4 linked regions of the Collimonas fungivorans genome follow. The protein of the gene in region 4 interacts with the protein of the main gene of each other region in a pairwise test. Links are inferred from orthologs where the notes say so. Each region holds a gene or a part of one and is shown on either strand. Other genes may lie near its edges. The genes, in order: ftsA, ftsZ, CFter6_RS10960 and CFter6_RS23010.

What was found.
Region 1: the proteins of CFter6_RS23010 (region 4) and ftsA interact in binary tests that used the Escherichia coli proteins (3 or more experiments, as listed by UniProt). The link is inferred for Collimonas fungivorans from one-to-one orthologs.
Region 2: the proteins of CFter6_RS23010 (region 4) and ftsZ interact in binary tests that used the Escherichia coli proteins (3 or more experiments, as listed by UniProt). The link is inferred for Collimonas fungivorans from one-to-one orthologs.
Region 3: the proteins of CFter6_RS23010 (region 4) and CFter6_RS10960 interact in binary tests that used the Escherichia coli proteins (3 or more experiments, as listed by UniProt). The link is inferred for Collimonas fungivorans from one-to-one orthologs.

Annotation. Positions count from the first base shown.
Region 1 is NZ_CP013232.1:5,036,562-5,040,265, forward strand. The notes cover bases 1-2,860. They hold ftsA (cell division protein FtsA), read right to left. Parts: upstream 2,117-2,860; coding sequence 884-2,116; downstream 1-883. Other genes in these bases: ftsZ (cell division protein FtsZ), read right to left, coding at 1-762; CFter6_RS22055 (cell division protein FtsQ/DivIB), read right to left, coding at 2,127-2,860. In the rest of the region: more of CFter6_RS22055, read right to left, coding at 2,861-2,894; CFter6_RS22060 (D-alanine--D-alanine ligase), read right to left, coding at 2,954-3,704. UniProt on the Escherichia coli protein: Essential cell division protein that assists in the assembly of the Z ring. May serve as the principal membrane anchor for the Z ring.
Region 2 is NZ_CP013232.1:5,033,208-5,038,163, forward strand. What follows is about bases 2,029-4,956. They hold ftsZ (cell division protein FtsZ), read right to left. Parts: upstream 4,117-4,956; coding sequence 2,941-4,116; downstream 2,029-2,940. Other genes in these bases: lpxC (UDP-3-O-acyl-N-acetylglucosamine deacetylase), read right to left, coding at 2,029-2,058; CFter6_RS22040 (peroxiredoxin), read right to left, coding at 2,202-2,708; ftsA (cell division protein FtsA), read right to left, coding at 4,238-4,956. In the rest of the region: CFter6_RS22025 (M23 family metallopeptidase), read right to left, coding at 1-511; CFter6_RS22030 (hypothetical protein), read left to right, coding at 665-1,066; more of lpxC, read right to left, coding at 1,123-2,028. UniProt on the Escherichia coli protein: Essential cell division protein that forms a contractile ring structure (Z ring) at the future cell division site. The regulation of the ring assembly controls the timing and the location of cell division.
Region 3 is NZ_CP013232.1:2,531,130-2,536,157, reverse strand. The notes cover bases 802-3,801. They hold CFter6_RS10960 (helix-turn-helix domain-containing protein), read right to left. Parts: upstream 2,779-3,801; coding sequence 1,825-2,778; downstream 802-1,824. Other genes in these bases: rlmN (dual-specificity RNA methyltransferase RlmN), read right to left, coding at 3,610-3,801; pilW (type IV pilus biogenesis/stability protein PilW), read right to left, coding at 2,771-3,613. In the rest of the region: hisS (histidine--tRNA ligase), read right to left, coding at 1-471; more of rlmN, read right to left, coding at 3,802-4,785; ndk (nucleoside-diphosphate kinase), read right to left, coding at 4,885-5,028.
Region 4 is NZ_CP013232.1:5,238,914-5,243,852, forward strand. The notes cover bases 832-3,742. They hold CFter6_RS23010 (rod shape-determining protein), read right to left. Parts: upstream 2,854-3,742; coding sequence 1,810-2,853; downstream 832-1,809. Other genes in these bases: mreC (rod shape-determining protein MreC), read right to left, coding at 832-1,630; gatC (Asp-tRNA(Asn)/Glu-tRNA(Gln) amidotransferase subunit GatC), read left to right, coding at 3,100-3,402; gatA (Asp-tRNA(Asn)/Glu-tRNA(Gln) amidotransferase subunit GatA), read left to right, coding at 3,474-3,742. Also shown: mrdA (penicillin-binding protein 2), read right to left, coding at 1-102; rod shape-determining protein MreD, read right to left, coding at 111-623; more of mreC, read right to left, coding at 620-831; more of gatA, read left to right, coding at 3,743-4,939. UniProt on the Escherichia coli protein: Forms membrane-associated dynamic filaments that are essential for cell shape determination. Acts by regulating cell wall synthesis and cell elongation, and thus cell shape.

The sequences.
Region 1 (3,704 bases), 200 kb from region 4 along the record:
GCCGGACAGATCGATGCCGTCCAGCAGCGGCGAGGCAACCGCCTGCTCCGCCGCCAGGCGCGCGCGATCGACGCCGGATGCGGTAGCGGTACCCATCATCGCCTTGCCTTGTTCGCCCATGATGGTCTTGACGTCATTGAAGTCGACGTTGATGTGACCAGGCACATTGATGATTTCAGCAATACCGGCAACGGCGTTGTTGAGAACGTCGTCGGCGTGCTGCAACCACTCCATCATGCTGTCGTCTTCATAAATCTCTTCGAGCTTCTCGTTGAGAATGATGATCAGCGAATCAACATGCTGGGACAGGGCTTCCAGGCCTTCGTCGGCGATGTCCATGCACTTCTGGCCTTCATACGAAAACGGCTTCGACACTACCGCCACCGTCAGCGCGCCCAGTTCCTTGGCGATCTGCGCCACCACCGGCGCAGCGCCGGTGCCGGTGCCGCCGCCCATGCCGGCAGCGATGAACACCATGTGCGCGCCGCGCAATGCGTCTTCGATCCGGCCGCGCGATTCCTCGGCCAGCTGACGACCCACCGACGGCTTCATGCCCGCGCCCAGGCCGGTCTCGCCGATCTGGATCACGTTGTGCGCCTTCGATTGCTTGAGCGCCTGCGCATCGGTGTTGGCGGCGATGAACTCCACTCCTGACACACCCTTGTTGATCATATGTTGGACCGCATTGCCGCCGGCGCCACCGACGCCGACAACTTTAATCACGGTGCCCAAAGTTGCATTGTCAAGCATATCGATTTCCATGATATTTCCTCATAAAGATGCAGCATTCAGTCAATAGGCATCACGCTGTGTGAGGCCTAGCAACTGACAACTGCGTGTTGCACAAACAACGTTAAAAACAAATCTCGTATTAAAAACCGTATTAGAAATTACCCAAAAACCATTCCTTCATGCGCTGCCAGATCGCCTTCGCCGAACCTTCCTGGCGTGTCACGATATAACCGCGCAGGTATTGCTTCTTCGCTTCCAGCAGCAGCCCCAGCACAGTCGAATAACGCGGGCTGCGCACCACGTCGGCCAGCTGGCCGCGGTAGTCCGGCGTTCCCAGCCGTGCAGGCTTGAGGAAAATGTCTTCCGCCAGTTCGATCATGCCGGGCATCATTGCCGAGCCGCCGGTCAGCACCACTCCGCTCGATAACACTTCTTCGTAACCTGACTCGCGCACCACCTGGTGCACCAGCGCAAACAGCTCTTCGACTCGTGGCTCGATCACCGCCGCCAGCGCCTGGCGCGACAGGGTGCGCGGATTGCGGTCGCCCAGGCCCGGCACTTCCAGCGTCTCGCCCGGATCGGCCAGGATCTGCTTGGCCACGCCGTAGCGCAACTTGATTTCTTCCGCCTCGTTGGTCGGCGTACGCAGCGCCATCGCGATGTCGTTGGTGATCTGGTCGCCGGCGATCGGGATTACCGCGGTATGGCGGATCGCGCCTTCGGTGAACACCGCAACGTCGGTGGTGCCGCCGCCGATATCGACCAGCACCACGCCCAGCTCTTTTTCGTCTGGCGTCAGCACCGCATCGGCCGACGCCATCGGCTGCAAGATCAGGTCCGACACTTCCAGGCCGCAGCGGCGGATGCACTTGACGATGTTCTGCACCGCCGACACCGCACCGGTCACGATGTGCACCTTGACTTCCAGTCGGATGCCGCTCATGCCGATTGGTTCACGCACATCTTCCTGGCTGTCCACAATAAATTCCTGCGGCACCGTATGCAGCAATTGCTGGTCGGTCGGAATGTTGACCGCCTTCGCCGTTTCTATAACGCGCGAGACGTCGGCCGCGCTGACTTCCTTATCCTTGATCGCCACCATGCCACTGGAATTGAAGCTGCGGATATGGCTGCCTGCGATCCCGGTGTACACGTTGCGGATCTTGCAGTCGGCCATCAGCTCCGCCTCTTCCAGTGCGCGCTGGATAGACTCGACGGTGGCCTCGATGTTCACCACCACGCCTTTTTTCAGCCCCTTGGACTCAGCCTGGCCCAGGCCGATGACTTCATGGCGCCCATCGGACAATACCTCGGCTACCACGGCCACCACCTTGGAGGTGCCGATGTCGAGACCGACGATCAGGTTTTTTGCGTCTTTTGTCATAGTGTTTCGCTTATTTTTTCTTGCTTCCCAATCCGGTCGACAAACCGCTAGCCTTCAGCGCCAAGCCATTCGGATACCGCATATCTACACTCTCAATCCGGTTCTGCAAACGCGACAGCAGTTGCGGATAAATCTGCACCAGCCGTTCCACACGGTCTTTCAGCGTGCTCTTGTTTTGCTCACGCCCCAGCTCCACCGTCATGCCGTTGTCCAGTTTCACGGTCCACGCATAACGGCTCGATAAATCCACCTCTACCGGGTTCAGCTTCAGCGGCGCAAACCATGCCCGAAAATCCGCCAGGCGCGCCGTGACATCTTTCTCACTGCCTTTCGGGCCTGACAAGCGCAGCAGTTCGCCGTCTTCTTCCGCCTCATCCAGGTTGGCGGTAAACAAATCGCCATATACCGACAGCAGGCGGCCGTCATCGTCCCAGGTAGCCAACGGCTGATGCTCTTCAATCGTCACGATCAGCGTATTCGGCCATTCGCGCTGCACCGCCGCCTTGCGCACCCACGGCACCGATTCGAACGCGCTGCGCACCGTATCCAGGTTGGCCGTGAAAAAATTGCCCTTGATGCGCGGCAGCGCGCTGGCGCGGACAATCAACGGATTGACGCGCCGCAGTTCGCTCTGCCCCGCACCTTCGATCCTGATCGTCTTCAGCGTAAACATCGGACGCTGCGCCAGCCACCAGACGCCAGACGCCAGCAATGCGAGCGCAGCCAGTCCCAGCAGGGTGCCGGAAATCGCGTTCAACATTTTGATGTCTTGCCACATGGTTATCGACTTTATCGCTTGGATCGTTAAGGTTTTCTATTCAGGTTTTTCGGCCCGGATCAGTCTGGCTTCCAGTCTTTTGACGGATTCAGGTCAAGCGAGGCCGATTTCAGTATTTCCACACACAGGTCTTCATAGCTCACACCGTCCGCCTTGGCTGCCATCGGCACCAGCGAATGGCCGGTCATGCCCGGCGAAGTGTTGATCTCCAGCAGGAACGGTTCGTTGTCGGAAGAGCGCAGCATGAAATCGACCCGCGCCCAGCCCTCGCATCCGAGTGCATTGAAAGCCTGCACCGCCAGCGACTGTATGTGCTGCGTCAGTCCCTCATCCAGGGGCGCCGGACACAAGTACTTGGTATCATCGGTAAAATATTTATGCTGATAGTCGTAATTGCCTTCCGGTGCGCGAATTTCAACAATAGGTAAAGCCCGTGCATTGCGGCCGGCGCCAAGCACCGGCACCGTCAGCTCGCGTCCGGCGACGAATTCTTCCGCCAGCACTTTTTCATCGAATTTGGCGCACAAGGCAAAACCTTCGCTCATGTCGGAATAGCCCACGACCTTGCTGATGCCGATAGTCGATCCTTCATGCGGCGCTTTCAGCATCAGCGGCAAACCCAGCACGTCCGGCACCTGGCGCAGTTCTTCGCGAGTTGCGCTGTGCGAATCCAGTACGATAAAACGCGGCGTCGGCAAACCCATGCTTTGCCAGATGCGCTTGGTCATGACCTTGTCCATGGCAATCGCCGACGCCATCACGCCCGGCCCGGTATAAGGAATGCCGAGCTGCTCCAGCGCGCCCTGCAAA
Region 2 (4,956 bases), 200 kb from region 4 along the record:
TGCGGTCGCTCATCAGTACGGTTTCGACCACGTTCAGGTAGTCGGTGCGGAAACCGACATCGCGCGACATGGCGTCCAGCGCCAGCTGGAATTCGCTCATGCTCATGTCGTGCGAGCGCCGGTCGTACAGGCTGCTCGATTCGGCGCCGCCGCGTCCCGGCGCTTCCTTGAAATTGAACTCTTCCGGCTTGACCCCAGCCAAGCCCTGGACCCGCTCACCCAAGGCATCCAGGCGCATCAGCTGCGCCTGCATTTCACCGAGCTTGATGGCCATCGCCGCCAGGTTTTCCTTCAGGTACTTGTCTTTATCCTGCACTCCGGCGACAGCGTCGCCGGCGGCCTTGCCCGCAAACGGCAGGCCGACCGCATAACGGGCGGTGAGGAAATACAATAATCCGGTCGCCAGCAATACCGCCAGTAAAAAAACGACGATCATCAGGGTGATGTGCCTGGCGCCTAAGGTGATGGATTTTGCGCGATTAAAACGCGGGTGCAACAGAATTACCTGCATTGCAGCTCCGGTGAAGCCCTGAGCGGGTCACAGGTGTGATATGGTTTCACCATCATGCGTAGACTCTCACCTTCTTCTTACCGGCCAGCGACAACGGGTTCCAGGCCTCAAACTCAAAAAGCCGTTGCCGATTTTTTACGGGGGAATGACAAGATGGCGGCTTTGCTGCCCGCTGTCACACGCATGGCGGCGCTGCAAAAGCAATGCGCCGCCGAATTGCCTGCCATGTTCAGTACCTGCGAAGTATTGCAATGCGAAGCCGGGCAGCTGGTACTGTCAGCTCCCAATGCAGCTCTGGCAAGCAAATTGAAGCAGCAACTGCCACGCCTGCAAAACCAATTGCTGGCAGGAAATTGGCAGATTAATGCAATCCGAATCAAAGTGCAAGTAAGCCAAAACCTAATGAAAGCGCCTGCTGTCAAGCAGGCACTACTTTCATCCAAAGCTGTTTCGGCATTCTCTTCGCTGATGGAGGAACTGGAGCCATCGGCTGCCAACGAAGCACTGAAAAATGCTATCGCAGCGATGGTCAGGCGCTATAGCGATAAAAAATAAATCGCTACGGGCGGGGATAAACGCCATCTTGCAAAAATGGCATTATACACAGACAGCTAGTTGAGAGCCCACTCTTGCCCGACCTGACGCTGATAAGCGCCGGGCGCTTCAGTCAACTCGTCGAAGCTGACCACCTCATAGGCATCCGGCTGAGCCAGTAAAGCGCGCAGCAGCTGGTTGTTCAGGCCATGGCCAGATTTGTGGGCGGTGTAGCTGGCCAGCAGCGGATGGCCGATCAGGTACAGGTCGCCGATGGCGTCCAGGATCTTGTGGCGGACAAACTCGTTTTCGTAGCGCAAACCGTCGCTGTTGAGGATGCGGTACTCATCCATCACGATGGCGTTTTCCAGCGAACCGCCGCGCGCCAGTCCCAGGCCGCGCATGGTTTCCACATCCTGCATGAAACCGAATGTGCGCGCACGCGCCACTTCCTTCACATACGACTGGATGCTGAAATCCACTTCCGCGGTCTGGCCGGTGCCATCCACCGCTGGATGGTTGAATTCGATAAAGAATTTCAGCTTGAAACCGTTGCATGGATCGAGCCGCGCCCATTTCTCGCGGTCGCCTTCGCCTTCACGCACCTCGACCGATTTTTTGATGCGCACGAATTTCTTGGCGGCGTTTTGCTCTTCCAGCCCCGCTTGCTGCAGCAGGAATACGAACGACGAGGCCGAGCCATCCATGATGGGGATTTCCTCGGCAGTCACGTCGACATACAGGTTATCTATGCCCAGCCCCGAGCAGGCCGACATCAGATGTTCGATGGTGGAAACCCGCACGCCGTCCTTGACCAGCACCGAGGCCATGCGTGTATCGCCGACTTCGGTGGCCTTGGCCGGGAAGTCGATGGCAGGATCCATATCGACGCGCCGGAAAACGATGCCGGTATCCACTGCCGCCGGGCGCAGGGTCAGCTCGACCTTGGTGCCGGAATGGACGCCAATGCCTGTCGTCTTGACAATTCTTTTGATAGTGCGCTGTTTCAACATGATGACATTATAAGTCTGACTGATAATTATTCTGTAACGATGTGTAGTTATTGTGGGGTAAAAAACACGCCTGGATGTTTCCGCCCCCGGAACTGAAAAACGGCGCCACTGGCGCCGCCTACTCTACCCGCAACGGCTAGCTTTTAGGCCAGTTGCGCCAGCAGGGTTTCCGCATTGGACACTTCGAACTTGCCGCCCTGCTCCACGTTCAGCTGCTTGACCACGCCGTCGTCGATCAGCGCCGAGAAACGCTGCGAGCGCACGCCCATGCCGAACTTGCCGAAATCGGCGTCCAGGCCCAGCGCCTTGACGAAATCGGCGTTGCCGTCAGCCAGCAAACGCACGATGCCGGTGGCTTTCTGGTCACGGCCCCAGGCGCCCATGACGAATGCATCGTTGACGGAGATCGCCCAGATTTCATCGACGCCCTTGGCCTTGAATTCTGCCGCATGCTGGATGTAGCCAGGCAGATGCTTGGCGGAACAGGTCGGCGTGAAAGCGCCCGGCACGGCGAACAGGGCGATTTTCTTGCCCTTGACCAGGTCGCTGACATTGAACGAGTTCGGTCCGAGCGAACAACCTTCGGTCTCGGTTTCGATGAATTCTGCTAATTTGCCTTCCGGCAGGCTATCGCCGATCTTGATGGTCATGATTAATTCCTTGTCTAGGTGTGGATGCCCTGAAGCCCGTGGCGCAACGCTAAGGCGCGCGCCGGTATTCCAGAGGCACAGAATGTTGGCGGATGCTACAAAAGAAAACGCCGCGCCTTTCGACGCGGCGTTGAACCCGCAGTATGCCCTGTTCCGCAACTTCATGCAGAATGCCGGCCATGATAGCGGGTATCAGCACCCGCCATCATCATTGAGACTAAAGAGCCCTGACTTAGTCGGCTTGCTTGCGCAGGAAAGCCGGAATGTCGTAGGTTTCCATGCCGTTCTTTTCCAAAGCCCGCACCGTGTCGGAAGCCGACTCGCGACGCCATACCGCCGGCGCCTTCATGCCTTCGAACGAAGAGCTGCCGTGTCCCACCGAAGCCTGGCCATGCATCATCGGCTCGTTGTGGGTGCCAGTACGCATCATCGGCGCCTGCACCAGCTGCACGGCCTTGCGTGCACGGCCCAGGCCGGTGGCCACCACGGTGACACGGATATCGTCGCCCATGGTTTCGTCGTAGGCGATGCCCTGGGCAATCGAAGCGTCCGGCGCCGCAAACGCACGCACGGTCGCCATCACTTCCTTGATTTCCTTACCCTTCAGGCTGCGGCTGGCGGTGACGTTGACCAGCACGCCGCGCGCGCCGGACAGATCGATGCCGTCCAGCAGCGGCGAGGCAACCGCCTGCTCCGCCGCCAGGCGCGCGCGATCGACGCCGGATGCGGTAGCGGTACCCATCATCGCCTTGCCTTGTTCGCCCATGATGGTCTTGACGTCATTGAAGTCGACGTTGATGTGACCAGGCACATTGATGATTTCAGCAATACCGGCAACGGCGTTGTTGAGAACGTCGTCGGCGTGCTGCAACCACTCCATCATGCTGTCGTCTTCATAAATCTCTTCGAGCTTCTCGTTGAGAATGATGATCAGCGAATCAACATGCTGGGACAGGGCTTCCAGGCCTTCGTCGGCGATGTCCATGCACTTCTGGCCTTCATACGAAAACGGCTTCGACACTACCGCCACCGTCAGCGCGCCCAGTTCCTTGGCGATCTGCGCCACCACCGGCGCAGCGCCGGTGCCGGTGCCGCCGCCCATGCCGGCAGCGATGAACACCATGTGCGCGCCGCGCAATGCGTCTTCGATCCGGCCGCGCGATTCCTCGGCCAGCTGACGACCCACCGACGGCTTCATGCCCGCGCCCAGGCCGGTCTCGCCGATCTGGATCACGTTGTGCGCCTTCGATTGCTTGAGCGCCTGCGCATCGGTGTTGGCGGCGATGAACTCCACTCCTGACACACCCTTGTTGATCATATGTTGGACCGCATTGCCGCCGGCGCCACCGACGCCGACAACTTTAATCACGGTGCCCAAAGTTGCATTGTCAAGCATATCGATTTCCATGATATTTCCTCATAAAGATGCAGCATTCAGTCAATAGGCATCACGCTGTGTGAGGCCTAGCAACTGACAACTGCGTGTTGCACAAACAACGTTAAAAACAAATCTCGTATTAAAAACCGTATTAGAAATTACCCAAAAACCATTCCTTCATGCGCTGCCAGATCGCCTTCGCCGAACCTTCCTGGCGTGTCACGATATAACCGCGCAGGTATTGCTTCTTCGCTTCCAGCAGCAGCCCCAGCACAGTCGAATAACGCGGGCTGCGCACCACGTCGGCCAGCTGGCCGCGGTAGTCCGGCGTTCCCAGCCGTGCAGGCTTGAGGAAAATGTCTTCCGCCAGTTCGATCATGCCGGGCATCATTGCCGAGCCGCCGGTCAGCACCACTCCGCTCGATAACACTTCTTCGTAACCTGACTCGCGCACCACCTGGTGCACCAGCGCAAACAGCTCTTCGACTCGTGGCTCGATCACCGCCGCCAGCGCCTGGCGCGACAGGGTGCGCGGATTGCGGTCGCCCAGGCCCGGCACTTCCAGCGTCTCGCCCGGATCGGCCAGGATCTGCTTGGCCACGCCGTAGCGCAACTTGATTTCTTCCGCCTCGTTGGTCGGCGTACGCAGCGCCATCGCGATGTCGTTGGTGATCTGGTCGCCGGCGATCGGGATTACCGCGGTATGGCGGATCGCGCCTTCGGTGAACACCGCAACGTCGGTGGTGCCGCCGCCGATATCGACCAGCACCACGCCCAGCTCTTTTTCGTCTGGCGTCAGCACCGCATCGGCCGACGCCATCGGCTGCAAGATCAGGTCCGACACTTCCAGGCCGCAGCGGCGGATGCACT
Region 3 (5,028 bases), 2.7 Mb from region 4 along the record:
CAGCCGCTGGCACAGCATGATCAGCTCGGCGTCGATATCCGGGCCGGTAAAACCAAGCGCTTCGGCGCCGACCTGGTGGAACTGGCGGTAACGGCCGCGTTGCGGACGCTCGTGGCGGAACATCGGGCCGCTGTACCAGAGCCGCTTGGGGCCGTCGTAAGTCAGGTTATGCTCGATCGCCGCGCGCACCACGCCGGCCGTGCTCTCGGGGCGCAGGGTCAGGTTGTCACCGTTCATCGCATCGGTGAAGGAATACATTTCCTTTTCGACGATGTCGGTGACAGCGCCGAGGCCGCGCGCAAACAAGGCGGTAGGTTCGACGATAGGCGTGCGGATTTTCTGGAAACCGTAGCTCTTCAGCACCGACTCCACCGTGTTTTCAAACAATTCCCACAAGGCGGCATCGGCCGGCAGGACATCGTTCATACCTTTTACGCCGACGATTTTTTCGGCTTTCTTATTTTCAGACATTCTTTTTCAGTACACCAGTAGTGGTCAGTTTTTATGGTTGATATTTATTCGGATCAGGCCGCTGCCTGGCCATAATGGCTCTTCACGTAATCCAGCACCACCGCCTGGAACTCTTCGGCGATCCGCTCACCGCGCAGCGTCAGTTTTTTCTCGCCGTCGATGAACACCGGCGCAGCCGGCGATTCGCCGGTGCCAGGCAGGCTGATGCCGATATTCGCATGCTTGGATTCGCCCGGGCCGTTCACGATGCAGCCCATCACCGCCACATTCATGCCTTCGACGCCGGGATAGGCTTTTTTCCAGACCGGCATCTGGTCGCGCAGATAGGTCTGGATCTTGTCGGCCAGGTCCTGGAACACGGTCGAGGTAGTGCGGCCGCAACCAGGGCAGGCAATCACCATCGGCGCGAATTTGCGCAAGCCCATGGTTTGCAGTATTTCCTGGCCGACGATCACTTCTCGCGTGCGGTCGCCGCCCGGCTCCGGCGTCAGCGAAATCCTTATGGTGTCGCCTATGCCTTCCTGCAGCAGCACCGACAGGGCTGCGGTCGAAGCCACAATACCCTTGCTGCCCATGCCGGCTTCAGTCAGCCCCAGGTGCAGGGGGTAGTCGCAACGCCGCGCCAGTTCGCGGTACACGGCGATCAGGTCCTGCACGCCCGACACCTTGCACGACAGGATGATGCGGTCGGCTGCCAGTCCCAATTCTTCCGCGCGCTGCGCGTTCTCTATCGCCGAGGTCACCAGCGCTTCATACATGACCGCCTGCGCCGGCCATGGCTGGCTGCGCAAGGCATTCTCATCCATGATGCGCGCCAGCAAGGCCTGGTCCAGGCTACCCCAGTTGACGCCGATGCGGACCGGCTTGTCATACTTGCAGGCGGCTTCGATCATCTGTGCATACTGGGTGTCGCGCTTGGCGCCCTTGCCGACGTTGCCCGGATTGATGCGGTATTTCGACAAAGCCTGGGCGCACTCGGGAAATCGTTCAGCAGGGTATGGCCGTTGTAGTGAAAATCCCCCACCAGCGGCACATCTATCCCCATCTTGTCCAGCTGCTCGCGGATCGCCGGCACGGCCGCAGCCGCTTCCGGATTGTTCACGGTAATGCGCACCAGCTCGGAACCGGCACGCGCCAGGTCCTTGATCTGGATCGCGGTGCCGATCGCGTCAGCGGTGTCGGTATTGGTCATCGACTGCACCACTACCGGCGCACCGCCGCCGACCATGATCTTGCGCTCGCCATAACTGATCGTTGCGCCGCGGCTAAGGCGGCGCACGCTGGGGCCTGAGCTTATTGCTAAATTCGTTGGCAAATTCGTCTGCGGCATGGGCTGCTCTCTTTCCATCACGCTTATTTCAGGGTCAATCTGGCCACATTGGTTTTCGAACCGGCCTTCAAGTCCACCGGCACACCGCGCAGCGTCGCGTCGACGCCGGCAAGATTGCCGATAATGATATTGACCGGCTGCGACATGTCGACTGTTTCCGTACTGCCGGCCTTGGCCAGGCGCGAAACCAGCACGGTGTTGTCAGCGCGTTTGATTTCGACCCATGAGTCCTGGCGGAAGTTCAGGTTCAGCTCGCCGCCGCTGGCCGTGGCCGGGTTCGCTATCTGGGTGTTCGCCGGGACCGCATTGACGCCGGTCTCGGACACCGCCGCCGCACTCGCAGCGGGAGCCGGTGTGGCAGTCAAGGCCGCATTGGCTGCCGTATCTGCCGCCTGCGTTTCGACTGCAGGCGCAGCAGTCTTATCCTTGTCTTCCGTGCTTGCCGTACTGCCCGCAGCAGCTGATTTTTCAGCCAGCGACTGCAACGTGTTCTGCACCACCGGCAACACGTCCAGCCGTATCGCCACCGCCAGCAGCAACAGCAGCACGGCCAGCACCACCAGCCACTTATAGGCAAATTTATTACGCCCCATCAAGCTGAAGCGGGACTCCGAGAAAGGCGTCGACAACGGGCTGCCATGCACTACGCTGACTGTCGCTCGCGCCGTTGCCGGCGGTGCGATGGTCGCCAGCAAGGCGGCTGCATCCAGGCCCAGCAATTTTGCATAGGAACGGATGAAACCGCGCGTCATCACCATGGTCGGCAAAGCAGCGTAATTGTCCTTTTCCATGGCGTCGATCTGACGCGGCGCCAGCTTCAGGTGGCTGGCCACGTCCTGCACCGACCAGCCCAGCTCTTCCCGCCTGCCGCCCAGTTGCGCGCCGAGCGAAAGCGGTTCGGAGCTGGCAGTTGCGGGAACTACTGCGTCCTCGCCAGAATCGGCATCGGTGATTTTCAGCTGTTCAGGCTCACTCATTAAACGCCCCGCGCTGATAAGCTGCGAATTCCGGGGAGCCGCCAAAACGACGGCGCAATTGCGTCACCAAACTTGCCTCTGCAGCTGTGTCACCCAACTTTCGCTCCACTTTGATAGCTGTCCACAATGCTTCCGCATTCTGCACATCGGTTTTTAATACGAGGCCGATATAAAACCGGGCCTTTTCATAATCGTTGCGGTCATACGCCAGCTGCGCCAGCTTGGCGTTGGTCAGAGGATTGCTGGCGTCGAACTGGAACGCCTGCGACAGGTAACGCTGCGCCGCCACGGTATCGTTGAATTTGAGGCTGCAGACACCGGCGTTGGTCAGCGCTTTTGCCGGCGACTGGTAATTGCGGCTTTTCAGCGCCGTCTCGAAATGCACTATCGATTCCTTGGCGCGGCCGTTCTGGCACAGGAACCAGCCATAGTTGTTGGCATAATCCGGATTGTTCGGTGACAGCCGCAAGGCGCGCTGGAAATTGTCGTCGGCCAGGCGGTTTTCAGACATGCCCATGTAGATCAGCCCGCGCACGCTATACGCGTCGGCCAGTTCAGGATCTGCCGCCAGGGCCTGCTTGATCTCGTCCAGCGCAACTTCCAGCTGGTGCTGCTCGTAATAACCGACCGCCAGCTGCAAGCGAATGCCGGCGCGGCGCTGAGCTTCAGTCTGGTCCGAACTGGTAGCCAGTTCGCGGCGCGAACCACCCTCGCTGTCACTGCTGAGCGGCGGGCTGGTGCAAGCACTCAAGCCGGCCAATAACGACAACGCGGCCGCGGCGAACACCAGCCGGCCTTGCCAGCTCCCGAGCTTGCTACTTGCTTTTTCTATCACTGAGACACCTCGATGATACGGCCAAAGTTCTTTCCGAATTTCTGCTGATATTCGGTCATTTTCTGCATGCGTTCCTGCACCCGCGTCCGGTCCTGCACTTCGCCGGCGAGCTGGCCGCAGGCGGCGTCGATATCGTCGCCGCGCGTCTTGCGCACGGTGGTGACGATGCCGGCGTCCATCAGGATCTGGGCGAAGGCCTTGATGCGCGGATTGTTGGAGCGCTTCAATCCCGATTCAGGGAAAGGATTGAACGGGATCAGGTTGAATTTGCAAGGCACGGCCGGCCCGCCTGCGTGGCCCTGCACCAGGGCGATCAGCTCGCGGGCGTGGGCGTCGGTATCGTTGACGCCGTCCAGCATGCAATATTCAAAGGTGATGAAATCGCGCGGCGCAAACTCCAGGTAGCGCTTGCAGGCAGCCATCAGGTCGCGCAGCGGGTATTTCTTGTTGAGCGGCACCAGGCCGTCGCGCAAGGTATCGTTGGAGGCGTGCAGCGATACCGCCATCGCCACCGCGCAATCCTGCGACAGCTTGTCGATCATCGGCACCACTCCGCTGGTGGACAAGGTCACGCGGCGGCGCGACAGGCCATAGGCGTTATCGTCCAGCATCAGCTTGAGCGCGGTCACAGTCGGTTCGTAGTTCAGCAAGGGTTCGCCCATGCCCATCATCACGACGTTGGTGATCTGGCGCTCGCCTTTATGGCCGGGCTCGATGCCCTTCGATTTACGCAGTTCAAACTCGGCCATCCACAGCTGGCCGATGATTTCACCGACTGTCAGGTTACGGCTGAAACCTTGCTTGCCGGTGGAACAGAAGCGGCAATTCACCGCGCAGCCGGCCTGGGTCGAAATGCACAGGGTGCCGCGGTTCTCTTCGGGGATGAACACCGTCTCCACCGCATTGCCCTGGCCGACATCGAGCAGCCACTTGCGGGTGCCGTCGGTCGAGGTGTGATCGCTGATCACTGCGGGAGCGGCGATCATGGCCCGGGTCGCCAGCTTGTCACGCAATGACTTGGCCAAATCGGTCATTGCATCGAAATCGTGTGCGCCGAATTGATGAATCCAGCGCAGCAGTTGTTTTGCACGAAACGGCTTCTCACCCAACTCGCCGCAATAGGCGGTCAGTTGTGCGGGATCCAGATCCAGCAGGTTGGTGAGAGCAGTCATGGCATTTCCAATTCAAGATAATTGCAGGACAGGGTCGCCGCACTTTACAACAATGAGCGTTTTTCCCTGCCCCCAACTATGCAAAACATTTAAAACAAATTACGCCGGGAAGAAATAGGCGATTTCGACTTTCGCCGCTTCCACTGCGTCCGAACCGTGCACTGCGTTAGCGTCGATCGAGTCAGCGAAGTCAGCACGGATAGTGCCTTTTTCTGCCTTCTTAGGATCGGTTGCGCCCATCAG
Region 4 (4,939 bases):
CGCGCCCAGCAGGCCGAAACAGATCAGCACAAAAGCCACGGCCGCCGTTATCCGCAAGCGGAACTTGCGCAATTCGTGTTCGGTGTTTTTGAATTCGGTCATGGACGCGGCTAGATGGGACGATTGTCATCGCGATCGACCGCGCGCCGCTGCGGCGCCAGCAGCAGCCACACCACGATCGGCCACAGCGCCACGCAAACGAAGCTCTCGGCGAAATACAGCCAGCCTGGAAACTTGCCGCTGACGGACATCCGTATCACCAGCTGTATCAGCTGCGTCAGCAACATCAAGGGCAGTACATGCAGCGCTTGCACGCTGACCGAGAACCACAGCACGCGGCGATGGATCATGATGGCAAAATAAGACAGCAGCGTGTACGCCAGCGCGTTCTGGCCAAGCAGGGTAGCTTCATGCACGTCCATCAGCAGGCCCATGCAGAAAGCGATGCCGATGCCGATCTTGCGCGGCTGGTGGATGCTCCAGAACACCAGCACCAGCGCCACGAAATCCGGCACGCCCGGCCATTGGCCCCAGGGCAGCAGGTTGAGCAGGAATGCCAGCAGCAGCGTCATCGCGATGAACAGCGGGTTGGCCGGCAACAGGATGTAATGGGGACGCATCATCGGACACCGGCTCCTTGCGGATTTTTGCGAGCGGCTTCGGGATTGCTTTCTTTCCCTGCTTCTTTCGCGGCTTCGCGCGTCTTGTCGCGGGTACTTTCGGTCAGCCGCCGCTTGCTCAGTATGTCGGCCTTGCTGTTGGGGATGGCGGCTTCGTCGTCCGGACGCGCCACGGGATTGGGATCAACCAGCAGGATCAGCAGCTGGGTGTGCCTGTCGATACCGGCCACCGGCTCGCAGACGATATGCGCAAAGGCATCGGCCGACTTGCTTTCGACCTGCACTACCTTGGCCACCGACAGGCCGGCAGGATAAACGCCGTCGATGCCGGAAGTCACCAGCAGGTCGCCCTTCTGGATATCGGCGTTGGAAGACATGAAACGCAAGTCCAGGTAACCCGACTGGCCGCGCCCGTAAGCCACGCTGCGCAAGCCGTTGCGCAGCACCTGCACCGGGATCGCCTGGTCCTTGTCGGTCAGCAGCGTGACCTCGGAGGTAAACGGGAATACGCGCGTCACCTGGCCGACGATGCCGGCGTCGTCGATCACCGGCTGGCCGGTAGCCACGCCTTGCTGCGAGCCGCGGTCCATGATCACCTTGCGGGCAAACTGGTCACGCGCGTCGTACAGGATTTCGCTCATCACCGATTTCACCGGCAGCCGTTGTTCAACCCCGAGCAATTTGCGCAGCTGGGCATTTTCAGCGGCCAGCTGCTGCGCCTGCTGCAATTGCTGGGCGCGTTCGCCTTGCTGGCTGCGCAGGGCCTGGTTTTCTTTTTCCACCGTAGACAGCGAAGAAAAATAATCGACCACCCGGTTGGTGGCGTCGCGCGGCATCAGGGCCACCATCTGCAGGGGATAAAGCGCGGTGCCGACCGCCTGCCGCAGCAACAGCAAGGCATGGATGCGCGAATCGGCAATCAGCAGCGCCAGCGCCAGCAGCGTGCATATCACCGCCTTGGCGCGGGCCGAAGCGCCTTGCTTGAAGAGGGGTGGTGGGCTGTATTCCATCAGTAATGGACAGGTTCGGTTTGGTCAGTGGCTGGCGGTACAAATACGTTCTTGCTCATGTCCGTATTCATGCCGTAGATACGAAAGCGGGCCGCATGCATCAATGCACCGACCCGGTTGCCGCTGCCCGGCCTCAAGAGCAAGCTTATGAGGTTGGGCAAGCGTCGCATCAGTCTGGATTACTCGTAGGAAAAGATCGAGCCCAGCTTGTCCATCCGCTCCAGCGCCATGCCGGAACCGCGCACCACGCAGGTCAGCGGGTCTTCGGCCACGATCACCGGCAGACCGGTTTCTTCCATCAGCAGGCGATCGAGGTCGCGCAGCAAGGCGCCGCCGCCGGTCAGCATCATGCCCTTCTCGGCGATGTCCGCGCCCAGTTCCGGCGGGGTCTGTTCCAGCGCATTCTTGACGGCGGAAACGATGTTGTTGAGCGGATCGGTCAGGGCTTCCAGGATTTCATTGCTGGAGATGGTGAACGAACGCGGGATGCCTTCCGACAGGTTGCGTCCCTTGACTTCCATTTCGCGCACTTCCGAACCCGGGAAGGCGGAGCCGATTTCTTTCTTGATGGCCTCGGCGGTCTGTTCGCCGATCAGCATGCCGTAATTGCGGCGGATGTAGTTGACGATGGCTTCGTCGAACTTGTCGCCGCCGACGCGCACCGAGCCTTTGTAGACCATGCCGCCGAGCGAGATGATGCCGACTTCGGTAGTGCCGCCGCCGATATCGACCACCATCGAACCGGTAGCGTCCGACACCGGCAGGCCGGCGCCGATCGCCGCCGCCATCGGCTCTTCAATCAGGAACACCTGCGACGCGCCGGCGCCCAGCGCCGATTCGCGGATCGCGCGGCGCTCAACCTGGGTCGAGCCGCAAGGCACGCAGATGATGATGCGCGGCGACGGTTTGAACAGCTTGGTGTCGTGCACCATGCGGATGAACTGCTTGAGCATCTGCTCGGTGACGGTAAAGTCGGCGATCACGCCGTCTTTCATCGGCCGGATCGCTTCGATGTTGCCAGGGACCTTGCCCAGCATCTGTTTTGCTTCGCGCCCGACGGCTTGAATTGTCTTCTTGCCGTTAGGCCCGCCCTGCTGGCGAATTGCGACAACCGACGGCTCATCCAGGACAATACCTTGATCGCGCACATAAATCAGCGTATTCGCGGTACCCAGGTCAATCGCCAGGTCATTCGAAAAGTAACTGCGTAAAAATCCAAACATGAATTGTTCCAATGCGCAACAATGGTGCGCTCAAACGTTTTTTAGGGGGGTGTCTAGTATCCGGCGCATGGTAAAGATCGATTACCTGCCGCATGGACGCAACATTCTACCTTATAATTTGACTCAAATTAGGGCGTATAGCGCTCAAAATGCTTGCTTTTTACAAAAATCCAAGAAGTTATCGGCAAGCAAAGTGTTTCTATTTTAACCACATGCGCCTAAGTGCGCGCTTGAAAATCGAAAATCATGTCATTAGCCCTTTCCGACGTTAAGCGTATTGCCAATCTGGCACGCCTCGAACTCACCGAAGACCAGGCCGCTTCCACGCTCGACAAACTGAACGGCATTTTCTCGCTGGTCGAGCAGATGCGCGCGGTAGATACCACCGGCATCGAGCCGCTGAGCCATCCGATTGCAGCGCTGCAGCAGGATTTGTCGCTGCGCTTGCGCGACGACGTGGTGACCGAATCGAATCATCGCGAGGATTACCAGAAAGTGGCGCCGGCGACTGAAGACGGCCTGTACCTGGTGCCGAAGGTCATCGAATAATCATCAAATACGCCGGGCTGCGTTCGCGGTAAGCCTTTGTCGTCCCGCAAAGTTAATATTTAAAAGTACTCATGCATACCAAAACACTCAAGCAATTGTCGGTGCTGCTGCACGAAAAGAAGATCTCGGCCGAGGAGCTGGCGCAACTGTACCTGGCCAGGATCCAGCAAAGCGACCTGAACGCCTTCCTGCATGTCGACCAGGAATTGACGCTGCAACAGGCGCGCGCCGCCGACTTGCGCCTGGCGCAAAACGACAGCACGCCGCTGACCGGCGTGCCGATCGCACACAAGGACATTTTCGTGACGCGCGGCTGGCGCGCCACCGCCGGTTCGAAGATGCTGGAAAACTATATCAGCCCGTTCGACGCCACCGTGGTGGAACACTTCAACCACGCCGGCATGGTGACCCTGGGCAAACTGAACTGCGATGAATTCGCCATGGGTTCGTCCAATGAAAATTCACATTTCGGCCCGGTCAAGAATCCGTGGGACAAGACCGCGATCCCGGGCGGTTCCTCCGGCGGTTCGGCGGCAGCCGTCGCCGCGCGCCTGACGCCGGCCGCCACCGCCACCGACACCGGCGGTTCGATCCGCCAGCCGGCCTCGTTGTGCGGCGTGACCGGCATCAAGCCGACCTACGGCAGCGTCTCGCGCTTCGGCATGATCGCCTTCGCTTCCTCGCTGGACCAGGCCGGCCCGATCGCGCAGACCGCGGAAGATTGCGCCCTTCTGCTGAACGCCATGACCGGTTTCGATCCGCGCGATTCGACCAGCCTGGAACGCAAGAAAGAAGATTTCAGCGCCGGCCTGGACCAGGACCTGAAGGGCCTGCGCATCGGCATTCCGCGCGAATATTTCAGCAGCGGCCTGTCAGCCGATGTCGAACAGGCAGTACGTGCAGCGCTGCGGGAATATGAAAAACTGGGCGCCACGCTGGTCGACATCTCGCTGCCGAAAACCGAGCTGTCGATCCCGGTCTACTACGTGATCGCACCGGCCGAAGCATCGTCCAACCTGAGCCGCTTCGACGGCGTCCGCTACGGCCACCGCGCCGCCGACTACAAGGACCTGGCCGACATGTACAAGAAGTCGCGCGCGGAAGGTTTCGGCGAAGAAGTGAAGCGCCGCATCCTGGTCGGCGCCTATGTGCTGTCGCACGGCTATTACGACGCCTACTACCTGCAGGCGCAGAAAATCCGCCGCCTGATCGCCCAGGATTTCCAGAACGCGCTGACCGGCCCGAACCGCCAGTGCGACGTCATCATGGGACCGGTATCGCCGACCGTGGCCTGGGACCTGGGCGCCAAGGCGGACGATCCAGTGGCCAATTATCTGGCCGACATCTATACGCTGTCGACCAGCCTGGCCGGCCTGCCGGGCATGTCGATACCTTGCGGTTTCGGCCAGGGCGAAAAAAATGCGCGGCGCCCGGTCGGGCTGCAGATCATCGGTAATTATTATGAGGAAGCCAGGCTGCTCAACGTCGCGCACCAGTACCAGCGCGTGACCGACTGGCATTTGCGCAGCCCCGAGTA